2 regions of the Pseudoalteromonas sp. APC 3691 genome follow, and region 1 is predicted to be linked to the other one. Evidence: predicted binding sites of a transcription regulator. Region 1 holds the regulator's gene; the other holds the start of a gene.
The links. The regulator ArgR, encoded in region 1, controls arginine synthesis, uptake and breakdown. The targets are predictions, from matches to a motif close to ANTGAATANNTATTCANT.
Positions count from the first base shown of each region.

Region 1 (6,341 bases):
TCTACGCCGTTTTTACCTAAACGTACTGGATGTGCAAAGTACTCTGCATCGCCATTTTCAACAGCAACGTAAGCGTAATCTACAACTTCTTCACCCTGTAGGCCTTTAACTAAAGACATACAAAAACGAGCTGCAGCAGCACCCATAGATAGCGTAGCTGAACCACCGCCTGCTTTAGCATTTACAACTTCAGTACCCGCATTTTGGATACGTGGAGTAAGTGCAGCAACTTCTTCATCAGTGAAAGAAACACCTTCAACTTGAGAAAGTAGAGGAAGAATAGTTGTGCCTGAGTGACCACCAATTACTGGTACTTTCACAGTTGCTACGTCTACGCCTTTAAGTTCAGCAACAAATGCTTCTGAACGAATAACGTCAAGCGTAGTAATACCGAATACGCGTTTAGCGTCGTAAGTACCTGCTTTTTTGAATACTTCAGCAACGATTGGAACTGTGCCATTTACTGGGTTAGTAATAATACCTACTAACGCTTTAGGACAGCTAGCAACAATGCCTTCTGCTAAAGTTTTGATGATACCAGCATTTACATTAAATAAATCAGCACGATCCATACCTGGTTTACGTGGCATACCCGCTGGGATAAGAACGATGTCAGAACCTTCAAGCGCTTTGTTTAATTCGTCTGCGCCAAAGCCTGCTACTTTAACATCTGTTGGGATGTGAGAAAGGTCAACCGCAACACCTGGTACTACTGGTGCAACATCATAAAGTGATAATTCAGAGCCAGCTGGTAAGCCTGTTTTTAATAATAAAGACAACGCTTGGCCGATACCGCCTGCAGCACCTAATACAGCAACTTTCATTGGAATTCTCCGTAATTTGAGGTAGGAAACATTTGTGGCTCTTAAGATAATGAAATTAGCGACTAAAAACAAATTTATCCTGTCTATTTCAAGTATATTTTCGACCATAGTCGTAAACTTTTGTGATTTAACGCATCAAACTGGCAAGTTAACTAAACAACTGCTGCATAATTATTCATTTTTGTGTAGAATTTGCGGCATAAATAACAAAAACGAATAAAGACTATGCAACCACAAGATAAACAAGAAGCACTGGTAAAAGCATTTAAATCACTATTAAAAGAAGAAAATTTTGGCTCTCAAGGCGAAATAGTTGATGCGTTAAAAGATCAAGGTTTTGACAATATAAGCCAAAGTAAAGTATCACGCATGTTAAGTAAATTTGGCGCTGTACGCACACGCAATGCCAAACAAGAAATGGTTTACTGCTTACCTGCTGAAATGGGTGTGCCTACGGCTAAAAGCCCATTACGCCAATTAGTAATCGACATTATGCACAACGAAATGATGATCATCATTCGTACCAGCCCAGGTGCTGCTCAGCTTATTGCACGTTTATTAGATTCATTAGGTAAAGCAGATGGCGTACTAGGAACTATTGCCGGCGATGACACTATTTTTATCGCTCCTGCTAAAATATCTGAAATAGATGTAACTCTTGAACGCGTTCGCATTTTATTTGATACGGTTTAATAGCAAATTAAATTTGTTTTAAAAACCCTATTGAAGGTGCAAAGAAAGTAGAGCCCATATCGGCTTGAGTAAAATCAAGCCAGTGGTCGTAGCAATCCCCTTCCCCTAAACGACTATTAAGTACTTTTTCAAACGCGGTGCCCGTACAAGCGCATGTAATTGATAACATTCCCTGCTCATACACGTCGCCATAAGGCATGCTTTGATTTAATAGTAGCGGTTGTCCGTCTCCGTCTTTTAGCTCACTTCGCGAAGCATGGCTGGTTTCGATCGCTGGGGTAATTAGCGTGTTATCAAGACGCGTACGTCCCATTATTTGCTCTTGCTCACTCAATGATAAATGCTGCCACATAGTTAAATCATGTTTATAACGCTGAACATGAATATAACTCCCCTGATCTTCAAAGCTACCAGGGTTGCTGATTAAAGCCGTAGCGCGCTTTTTTCTTCCATGTGCGGTGTCGCCACCATAAATAAAACCGTTAAAATCACGACCATCTAAAAAGCGAAAATTCCGAATTTGCTCCACCAGCTCAACATCGGGGGCAAATAATTTTAAAATTTGCAGCGCAAATAAATGGTTAACATCTTCACGGTCAGAGCGAATTTGCACAAATAAATCACACGGTTGTACACTCATTTGGTGATCGCTATGGGTTATATTGGGAAAGCTCTGTAATTCGCTTGGAATGTATTCAGGGAGGATATGCGGCCAGTATTGCGCACCAATAGCAACCATACAAGAGAGCATTGATTCTGAAAATTGATCGCTAAACTCTTCTTCTATAGCGCTTACTTGTTTTAACTTTGCGCGAAGTGATTCGTCTTGACCATCAAACACATTAAAAAATAAGTGCAAACCGTGTAAGTTTGCTTCAGCACAAATCCCTGATTGCGCTTGCGCCATTGTTATTCCTTAGTTTTACAGATAAAAACACAGCGAATAACAAATTAATTACGATTCGAAAAAATTCACCGTGTGAGGTTTTATTTTTATTATAACCTGATCATTATTTTCAAATGACTGGCCATATTGTGCAGCAACTTCAATTTCTTGTTCATCAATAACAAGCGAATAAACATACGCCGAACCAATAAAGCGACGACTTATGATTGTAGCTCGCTTGCTGAATTTGTCACTTTGGTTATCTGCCACTAATTCTATTTGATGAGGGCGCACATATATAAGCCCTGCACTTACATTATGCTTACTCTCAACATAAGATTCGACTAAACCAAATGGTGTTTTATATTCAGTTGCGGTTAACACTTCTGCGCTTAAGTATATGCCCTGACCCAGAAACTCTGCAACCTCCTTTGAACATGGAGCTGCAAAAAGCTGCTCAGGCGTGCCTTGTTGCTCAATTTTACCGCGATGCATAATGGCAAGTGTATCTGAAAACGCAAACGCCTCTTCTTTTGAGTGTGAAACAAACACAGCAGATACTTGAGTTGCCTTAATAATTCGACGTATATCGGCAATTAATTCAAAGCGTACTTGTGTGTCGATGTTTGAAAAAGGCTCATCAAGGAGTAATAAACTAGGTTTATAAGCTAATGCACGAGCTATAGCGACGCGTTGCTGTTGGCCACCCGATAACTGATGTGGAAACCTGTCAGCACATCCAATTAAATGCACAAGCTTAAGCATTTCATCAACGCGTTGCTGCTTTTGAGCTTTGCTCATATTACCAAGCCCGAATGCAATATTATTTGCCACCGTTAAATGCGGAAACAACGCATAATCTTGAAACATCATGCCGATGTTACGATGCTCAGGTGAGACAAAAGATTGCTCATCACTCACTAATTTACCGTCTATAAAAATAGACCCTTGCTTGGCTTCAATTAAACCTGCAATCGCCTTTAATGTGGTTGTTTTGCCGCATCCACTCGCCCCGAGTAGACAAACAATTTCATCTTTACCCACTGTTAAATCTAAATCGTGAATAACCTTTGTGCCGTTATAGTGATAGCTCACGCCTTGTAAAATTAAACTACTCATTTAACTACGCTGCTCCATAGAACGATTAATAAAATACAAAGGAATAAACCCAACAATAACAATAAATAATGCAGATATTGAAGCAAGCTCTAATTGCTCATCACTCACATACTGAAATACATGAGTAGCTAAGCTTTCAAAATTAAACGGTCTGAGCAATAGCGCAGCTGGCAACTCTTTCATACATTCAATAAATACCAATAAGGCAGCAGTGAGTAACCCTCTTCGCAGTAAAGGTAGATGCACTAAACGCAGCGTTTGCCCTTGGCTTTTACCCATTGATTGGCTTGCCATATCAAGTGATGGACTAATACGTAAAAAACTCGACTCAATTGCTCCGTGTGCAATGGCGTAAAACCTAACAATATAAGCAATAATAATAGTAAGAATGCTACCTGTAAGTAGTAAGCCAATGTCTAAGTTATACTTCTCGAGCGCTGTGTTAATGGTGTTCTCTAATAATGTAAGAGGTAATAAAACCGCAATAGCGAGTACAGTTCCTGGCAGCGCATAGCCTGTGCTTGCTAAACGACCAGGAATAAGCGGATACGTTTGCTTTGCAACACGCTGATAAAAAACCACAAAAACACTCAATGTAATGGTTATAACACTTACAACTCCCGCCACCTTTAAACTTTGCCAAGCGTAACTAAAAAACTCTACATCCCATGCTTTATCAAAGTAGGTAATGGCATAATTTATAAGTACTGCAATAGGAATTACAAAAGCGATAAGTAAAATAAAGCTACAAAATCCCGTTGCGAGCCAAGCAGACTTTCCTTTTAATACATAGAGAGATTCACTATTTACACTTGATTGTCGCTCAAATACCGCTTGGTTTCGGCGACTAAAACGCTCTGCCATTAATGCTAAAAATAACAGAAGTAACATCACACCCGATATTTTAGCGGCCGCTGTAAGTGAGTAATAACCAAACCACGTATCGTATACGGCGGTTGTTAATGTACTTACGGCAAAATAACTCACTGTTGCAAAGTCGGCCATGGTTTCCATACTAATAAGTGCAAGGGCCGCCACAATTGCCCCACGAGAGAGTACTAAGCTGACTTTAAAAAAGCTTTGCCCAGGAGATAGCCCCATTAACTGACTAGCTTGTACTAATTTGAATGACTGCTCGCGAAGGGCTGTTTTAAAAATTAAAAATAAATACGGGTAAAGTACCAAGGCAATCATAACTATGGCGCCGGGTAATGTTCGTATATCAAAAAACCAATAGTCGTTAGGTGATTGCCAGCCAAACCATTCTCTCAATGCTATTTGCACCGGGCCCGCATAATCTAATAAATCAGTGTATACATAGGCAATAATATAGGTGGGCATAGCAAGGGGTAGCATAAGTGCCCATTCAAACTGTTTTTTACCCGGGAAACTACAGTAAGCCGTTAGCCACCCAAGTGGCAAAGCTATGGCGCAGCTAAGGACGCAAACACCTAAAACTAACAATACGGTATTGGTTATGTAATCCCAAAGCACGGTATCCCACAGGTGAGAAAACACCTCAGAGCTACCTTGTAGAGATTCAAAAAGAAGAAAAAACAACGGGGCCGATAGTATTAAGCCAGTCGACCACGCAAAGAGCTGCCATTTAGACAGCTTAAATTTATTAGTCATTAAAGATCGAACTTCACCTCATCAATTAGCTTAAGTGCTAACGGACGATATTTACTAATCTCATCAAGTGGCAAGCTGTCTTCTTTAAAGCTACCCCAAGAGGCAACCAAAGTTGATAATTCAACACCCGACTTAACTGGATACTCCATATTTAATGAGGCATACATGTTTTGTGCTTTGCTGTCGGTCATATATTCTATGAGCTTTAATGCATTTTCAGGGTTTTTAGCGTATTTGGTAATAACCGCACCCGATACATTTATATGTGAGCCACGATTAACTTGATTCGGAAAGTTAATATTTACGGCCTCTGCCCAACCTTTTTGTTCTTTATCTTCTAGCATTTTGCCAAGGTAGTAACTATTACCTAATGCCAAGTTACATAAACCTTCTTTAACAGCTTTAACTTGAGCACGATCGTTACCTTGAGGCTTGCGTGCTAAATTAGCCTTAACACCTTCAAGCCACTCTTTAGTTTGCGCTTCACCATGGTGTGCAATCATAGAAGCCACTAAACCTAAATTATATGGATGTTTGCCAGAGCGCGTACAAATTTGTCCTTTGTATTTAGAGTCTGCTAAATCTTCATAAGTGAGCTTAGGTAACTCACCAACTCGCTCTTTTGATGAATACACATTACGCACTCGCTTAGTAAGCGCAACCCATTGGCCATCACCGTCACGAAAGGCGGCTGGAACATTATTATTTACACTGTCACTTTTTATAGTTTGTGTTAATTTTAAATCTTCTAATTGAATAAGCGCGCTAAAGTTAGAGGTTAATACTAAATCAGCTTTACTGTGCTTGCCTTCGCGTTTAACACGCTCAATTAGCCCTTTTTTAGCAAAAACAACATTGGTTTTTATGCCTGTTTGCTTTGTAAAGTCTTCTAAAATTGGCTGAATTAAAAACGGTTGACGAAAAGAGTAGATGTTAACAACATCGTTTGCAAAGACTGGTGCCGATGCAACTACCCCTAAAACAAGTGCAAATACTTTCTTCATTATTCCACCTAAATAACTGTTATTATCAACGAATTCTACCGTGCTCATTCTAAAAGTGCACACTTTAAATAAATGTAAATATGTAAATAACGCCCAAAAGGAAATACGGTGTAAGAGATGTCTTACGGATGTGACAGCTAATGAGTAAAAAACAAGATAAAAAACAACCTAAAAACAGTTAAA
Region 1 is NZ_JASDCB010000009.1:31,956-38,296, forward strand. It holds gene mdh (malate dehydrogenase) at 1-824, opposite strand, end outside; gene argR (transcriptional regulator ArgR) at 1,050-1,517, shown strand; gene QL998_RS04830 (Dyp-type peroxidase) at 1,525-2,424, opposite strand; gene QL998_RS04835 (ABC transporter ATP-binding protein) at 2,473-3,522, opposite strand; gene QL998_RS04840 (iron ABC transporter permease) at 3,523-5,154, opposite strand; gene QL998_RS04845 (Fe(3+) ABC transporter substrate-binding protein) at 5,154-6,158, opposite strand.

Region 2 (6,341 bases), on a different contig from region 1:
AGTACGTCACGGTAATAAGTTAGGTGCTAAAGGCGCGTTTTTCTATAAATTGGTTGCTGCACTTATTGAGCAAATGGGTCAAGCGTACCCAGAACTTGCTAAGCAACAAGAAATTATTGAAAAAGTACTGCGCATTGAAGAAGAACAGTTTGGTAAAACACTTGAACGTGGCTTAGCTATTTTAGAAGAAAGCTTAAGTGACCTTAAAGGCGATATTATACCGGGCGACTTAGTATTTAAACTTTACGATACGTATGGTTTTCCAGCTGATTTAACGGCCGATGTTGCGCGTGAGCGCCAGATGACGATTGATCATCAAGGCTTTGAAGAATGCATGGCTGTACAACGTAAAACAGCGCAACAAGCAGGTAAATTTGGTGCTGATTACAACGAGCAATTAAAATCAGAAAAGCACACTGATTTTAAAGGCTATGATAGTAATCATTACCGTGGCACTGTGGTAGAAATTTTTGCCGGTGGCGAATCGGTATCGTTACTTGAAGATGGTCAACAAGGTATTATTGTTTTAGACCGTACTCCGTTTTACGCTGAATCAGGCGGCCAAATTGGTGATAGCGGAACAATTACTGTTGCCGGTGGTGAGTTTAATGTAACGAATACCACTAAATTGGGTAATGCTTTTGCTCATCATGGAACAGTTCAAGGACGTATTGGCGTTAACGATAAAGTGGATGCGACTATTGACGATGCGCGCCGTGACAGTATTAAGAAAAACCACACCGCTACGCATATTTTGCATGAAGCACTGCGTCAGCTTTTAGGTGAGCACGTATCGCAAAAAGGCTCACTTGTGCAGCCAGATCGTCTGCGTTTTGACTTCTCACATTTTGAAGCGGTGACCAAACAAGAACTGCGCGAAATTGAACGCGTAGTGAATGACGAAATTCGTCGTAACTTTGCTCTTAACACTGAGCTAATGGCAATTGATGATGCTAAAGCCAAAGGTGCAATGGCACTGTTTGGCGAAAAGTACGATGACGAAGTACGCGTTGTGACTATTGGTGATTACTCAATCGAGCTTTGTGGTGGTACACACGTAGAGCGTACGGGTGACATTGGTTTATTCAAAATTGTATCTGAAAGCGGTATTGCTGCTGGTGTTCGTCGAATTGAAGCGGTAACAGGTGCAGAGGCAATTGCTTATGTAAGCGAGCAAGAGCAACAATTAGCTGATGTTGCAGCGCTTGTAAAAGGTGACAATGCGTCAGTGCTTGAAAAAGTAACTGCCTTACTTGAAAAGTCGAAAGGGCTTGAAAAACAAGTTGCCCAGCTTAACGATAAGTTAGCAAGTGCGGCGGGTGCATCTTTACTTGATTCGATTGTTGAAATTAACGGCGTTAAGCTACTTGTAGCAAATGTTGAAGGTACTGAATCTAAAGCACTGCGCGGTATGGTTGATGACCTTAAAAACAAAATTGGCTCAGGTGTTATTGCACTGGGTGTTGCCAGTGGCGACAAAGTAAGCCTAATTGCTGGTGTTACTAAAGACTTAACAGGCAAAGTAAAAGCCGGTGAGTTAGTTAACCACATGGCAGGCCAAGTAGGTGGTAAAGGTGGCGGTCGTCCAGATATGGCACAAGCTGGTGGTAGTGAGCCACAAAACCTTGCTGCTGCACTAGATAGCGTTACAGCTTGGTTAACTGAGCGTACTTAAGCCTAAGTGGCGCTTATTGTTCAAAAATTCGGTGGCACTTCGGTCGGCTCAATAGAGCGAATTGAAGCAGTCGCCGACCTTGTTGTAAAAACCAGACAACAAGGACATCAAGTGGTTGTGGTGCTCTCGGCTATGTCGGGAGAAACCAACCGCTTAATTAATCTCGCCAAACAAATCGATACTCGCCCGAGTAGCCGTGAACTAGATGTACTAATTAGCACCGGAGAGCAGGTTTCTGTATCACTACTTGCTATGGCTATTATAAAACGTGGCCACTCTGCTGTGAGCCTATTAGCCGATCAAGTCAATATTTTAACCGATAACATGTTTGGTAAAGCTCGTATTGCAGAGGTTGCTGCTACGCGTTTAAAGCATGAGCTTGAGCATAATCGGATTGCTATTATTGCTGGGTTTCAGGGGCGTGATGTTGAGGGCAACATTACAACGCTTGGGCGCGGCGGCACCGATACATCGGCTGTAGAAATAGCAGCGGCTATAAAAGCTGACGAATGCCAGATCTATACAGACGTTGACGGCGTATATACTACAGATCCTCGTGTTGAACCTAACGCGCGCAGAATGAGCCAAGTTACCTTTGCCGAAATGCTAGAGCTGGCAAGTTTAGGGGCGAAAGTTTTGCATATTCGCTCAGTAGAAGCCGCAGGAAAACATAATGTGCCACTTAGGGTGCTTTCGAGCTTTAATCCCGATGAAGGTACATTAATAAGTTTTGAGGAGAACGATATGCCAAGCAAGGTTGTATCGGGGATTGCGTTTAATCGTGACGAATGTTTAATTAAGGTACAAGGTGTGCCAACGGGCACGCAATATCTTTCAAAAATATTGAAACTTTTTGCCGAAAATGGCATCGAAATAGATATGATTAATCAAGTTAATCATAACTTTGAAAAAATAGACTATGCCTTTACTGTGCACTCGAATGATTATCTGCAAGCACTTGAATTATTGAGTGAAGATCAAACTCAGCTCGGTGCTCAAAATATAAGCGGATTGCAAGCAGTAGCTAAAGTTTCTGCTGTTGGCATGGGTATGAAATCACATTCTGGTGTCGCTAGTTTATTTTTTGATGCATTAGCGCAGGAAAATATTAATGTGGTTTTAGTCTCGACTTCAGAGATTAAAATTTCAGTTTTAATAGATGAAAAGTACCTAGAGTTGGCTGTTCGTGCATTACACAAAGCATTTTTAACAGAAAATGGATAGATTGCGAGTTTTTACTTACTTTTCAGTCTAATTTTCATTAGTATGTTTAAGCGGAATCTTATAATTTTTATTGGAACATGGGAGCAAGAGAATGCTAATACTAACTCGTAGAGTAGGTGAAACCCTAATGATTGGTGACGAAGTAACAGTTACTGTTCTAGGTGTTAAAGGAAATCAAGTTCGAATCGGTGTTAATGCACCAAAAGACGTATCAGTGCATCGTGAAGAGATTTACATGCGCATACAAGCTGAAAAGTCGAACCCTAATCCGGGCAATGCTTAATCAACACGTATACGTAGTTGAGTAATTAACTCAACTAGTCAAAAGCCACTCACTGAGTGGCTTTTTTGTTTATAAAAGCGAGTGTTTCTGGGGTTAATATTTGTCTTGAAATATACTGCATGCCGCTTTTATTTTTAATAATAATACCTTGCTGCGTATCTATTACTTCGCTTATGTCTTGCCAAGTTAGCTGAAAGCTTTTGTAATGATTAGCTGATTTAATACCTTCTTCATCAAAGGTAAGTGTTACTTCTGAGCCTGATGCTCTGCTGAGCATTTGTCTGGTTACCCACCAAGGTCTGCGATAGTAAAAAGCGACGCACTCTAGTACACCTAGCATGATCATAAACGATCCTAAGTAATGATCGTTTAAAACATAAATGCCAAATAAACCAAGCGCAACCAGTAGTACAAGTAAAAAGTACTTAGGTTTGGCGCGTTTACTGTACGGGAGTGACTCATCAAAGCACTCATAAAAGTAGGGTTTATCTAGCGTGTAGGTTGTTGTAAATGCCATATTGCCTTGCTTTAAATATCGTTTTTTTTATTTTAACAAGCTAACCGCTAAATGAGCAGCTTTATAGTCAGTGATTTTATTACAGACACAAAAAAACGGCCCTAAGGCCGTTTTTTAGCGATAAAAGAAGAATTAACAGTTAGTTTCTTCAGCGTTTACGCCTTCTTTAACATTTTCACATGCATCTTCTACTTTGTTTTGCACGTCAGTTACTGCTTCGTCAATACGTTCGCCTGCGTCTTCTGCATGGTTGTCTTCACAACCCATGATGAAAAAACTTGCGAATAGACCGATTAGTGCTGCTTTTACAGTTGTTGAATTCATAATGTAATTCCTTGTAAGTATTAATTAAATTTTAGTGTGTTAGTTGAATGCTTTATCTACCTGGGCGATTTACCACGTAGTGCACCTGAAACTAATGAAATCACTAAAAGTACTAAAAAGATAAAAAATATAATTTTTGCTATACCAGCTGCGGCACCTGCGATGCCACCAAAACCTAACACTGCAGCGATTAAAGCAATAACTAAAAATGTAATTGTCCAGCGTAACATTGTTTTCTCCTTGGTTATCAAATTTGCTCATAATAACTAATGCCAGTTACATGCCAAAGTTTATTTTTTATTAATATCAATAGCTTATGTTTTTTGGTTATGTTTTTAGTTATTTGTTAGTTAGTAACTTTTACGCTTTGTTATGTAAGTTATTCACACTGTTACAAATTGCTGGCAAAAATCCACTGAGAATATTTTTTTGGTAAGACCAATTAACAATTAGTGTGTGTTTTTGTACTTATTATAAAGTTTGGTGTGTATTTTTATTAAGTTGAATAGTTAATTAACAACTTCTATATAACTATTAGCTATAGTCGTTATTTCCTACGTGTATTATATGGCGTATGGTTGCTGGGTTATGGCATGTAAATAAGTTGAGTGTTATGTTGTTTATAGTTTAATTGGTTTTACCAATTTACAAGATGTAGACAAAGCGACTAGTTTTGTTATCATCCAGTGAATAAATATTTAATTAAATCGATTTTTTATTTTCGATATGGGTTTCAAGGGGGAGAAAAATGGATATAGGTGCTCTACTCACAACGGCTGGTAGCTTAATGCTAACTGGTATGGTTGGGGTGTTTGTATTTCTGTCGATATTAATTGGTGCAGTAACGCTTATGTCTAATTTGGTGACGCGCTTTAGCGAACCAGAGGCATCACCAGCTAAATCACCGTCTTTTAAATCTCAAGGTGTGCCTAATGAGCACATCGCTGCTATTAGTGCTGCCATTGCTCAGTACAAATCAAATAACAAATAAGGGGCACACACATGGCTAAATTAAAATTAACAGAATTGGTATTACGCGATGCGCACCAATCATTGCTCGCAACACGTATGCGCCTAGACGATATGCTACCTATTGCTAGCAAGCTAGATGATGCAGGTTATTGGTCTATTGAATCGTGGGGCGGTGCTACATTTGATTCGTGTATTCGTTATTTAGGCGAAGATCCTTGGGAGCGTATTCGTGCGCTTAAAAAAGCGATGCCTAATACTAAACAACAAATGCTATTACGCGGTCAAAATCTATTGGGTTACCGCCATTACGCTGATGACGTAGTTGAAAAATTTGTAGAACGCGCACATAAAAATGGCGTTGACGTATTTCGTATATTCGATGCAATGAACGATGTACGCAACCTTGAAACAGCTATTAAAGCGGCTATAAAAGTAGGCGCACATGCTCAAGGTACTATTTCGTACACAGTTAGCCCTGTTCATACGCTTGAAATGTGGCTGACTCTTGCTAAGCAATTAGAAGATTTAGGTTGTCACTCAATTTGTATTAAAGACATGGCGGGTTTATTAAAGCCATACGATGCTGAAAAACTAATTAAAGCACTTAAAGGAACTGTATCGGTTCCTATTGCTATGCAGTGCCATGCTACAACTGGTTTAAGTACTGCGACTTATCAAAAAGCGATTGATGCAGGCATTGATATGCTTGATACCGCTATTTCATCTATGAGTATGACTTACGGACACACTGCTACTGAAACTATTGTATCGATAGTTGAAGGTACCGAGCGCGATACTGACCTTGATTTAAATCACCTAGAAGAAATTGCTGCTTACTTTAGAGATGTACGTAAAAAATATGCGGCATTTGAAGGTAGCTTAAAAGGGGTTGATGGTCGTATTTTACTAGCTCAAGTACCTGGTGGCATGCTTACAAACATGGAAAACCAACTTAAAGAGCAAGGCGCGGCAGATAAGCTTAATGAAGTTTTACTTGAGATCCCACGTGTACGTGAAGATCTTGGCTTTTTACCTTTAGTAACACCCACGTCGCAAATTGTAGGTACTCAAGCTGTACTTAACGTGCTAACCGGTGAGCGTTATAAAACAATTACTAAAGAAACTGCTGGCGTATTAAAAGGTGAATATGGCTTAACACCAGCACCAATGAATAAAGAGCTACAAGAGCGTGTGCTTGATGGAGCTGAGGTTATTACTTGTCGCCCTGCAGATAACATTGCACCAGAGCTTGCAACGCTTGAAGCTGAATTATTAAAAGAAGCGCAAGAGCAAGGTTTAACACTTGCTGATGATCAAATTGATGATGTACTAACTTATGCATTGTT
Region 2 is NZ_JASDCB010000030.1:4,412-10,752, forward strand. It holds gene alaS (alanine--tRNA ligase) at 1-1,675, shown strand, start outside; gene QL998_RS11180 (aspartate kinase) at 1,682-2,899, shown strand; gene csrA (carbon storage regulator CsrA) at 2,991-3,182, shown strand; gene QL998_RS11190 (YcxB family protein) at 3,232-3,699, opposite strand; gene QL998_RS11195 (hypothetical protein) at 3,832-4,023, opposite strand; gene QL998_RS11200 (DUF1328 family protein) at 4,080-4,253, opposite strand; gene QL998_RS11205 (OadG family transporter subunit) at 4,772-5,014, shown strand; gene oadA (sodium-extruding oxaloacetate decarboxylase subunit alpha) at 5,026-6,341, shown strand, end outside.
Region 2: the regulator ArgR is predicted to act here: its motif matches at 4,709-4,726, upstream of QL998_RS11205 (OadG family transporter subunit).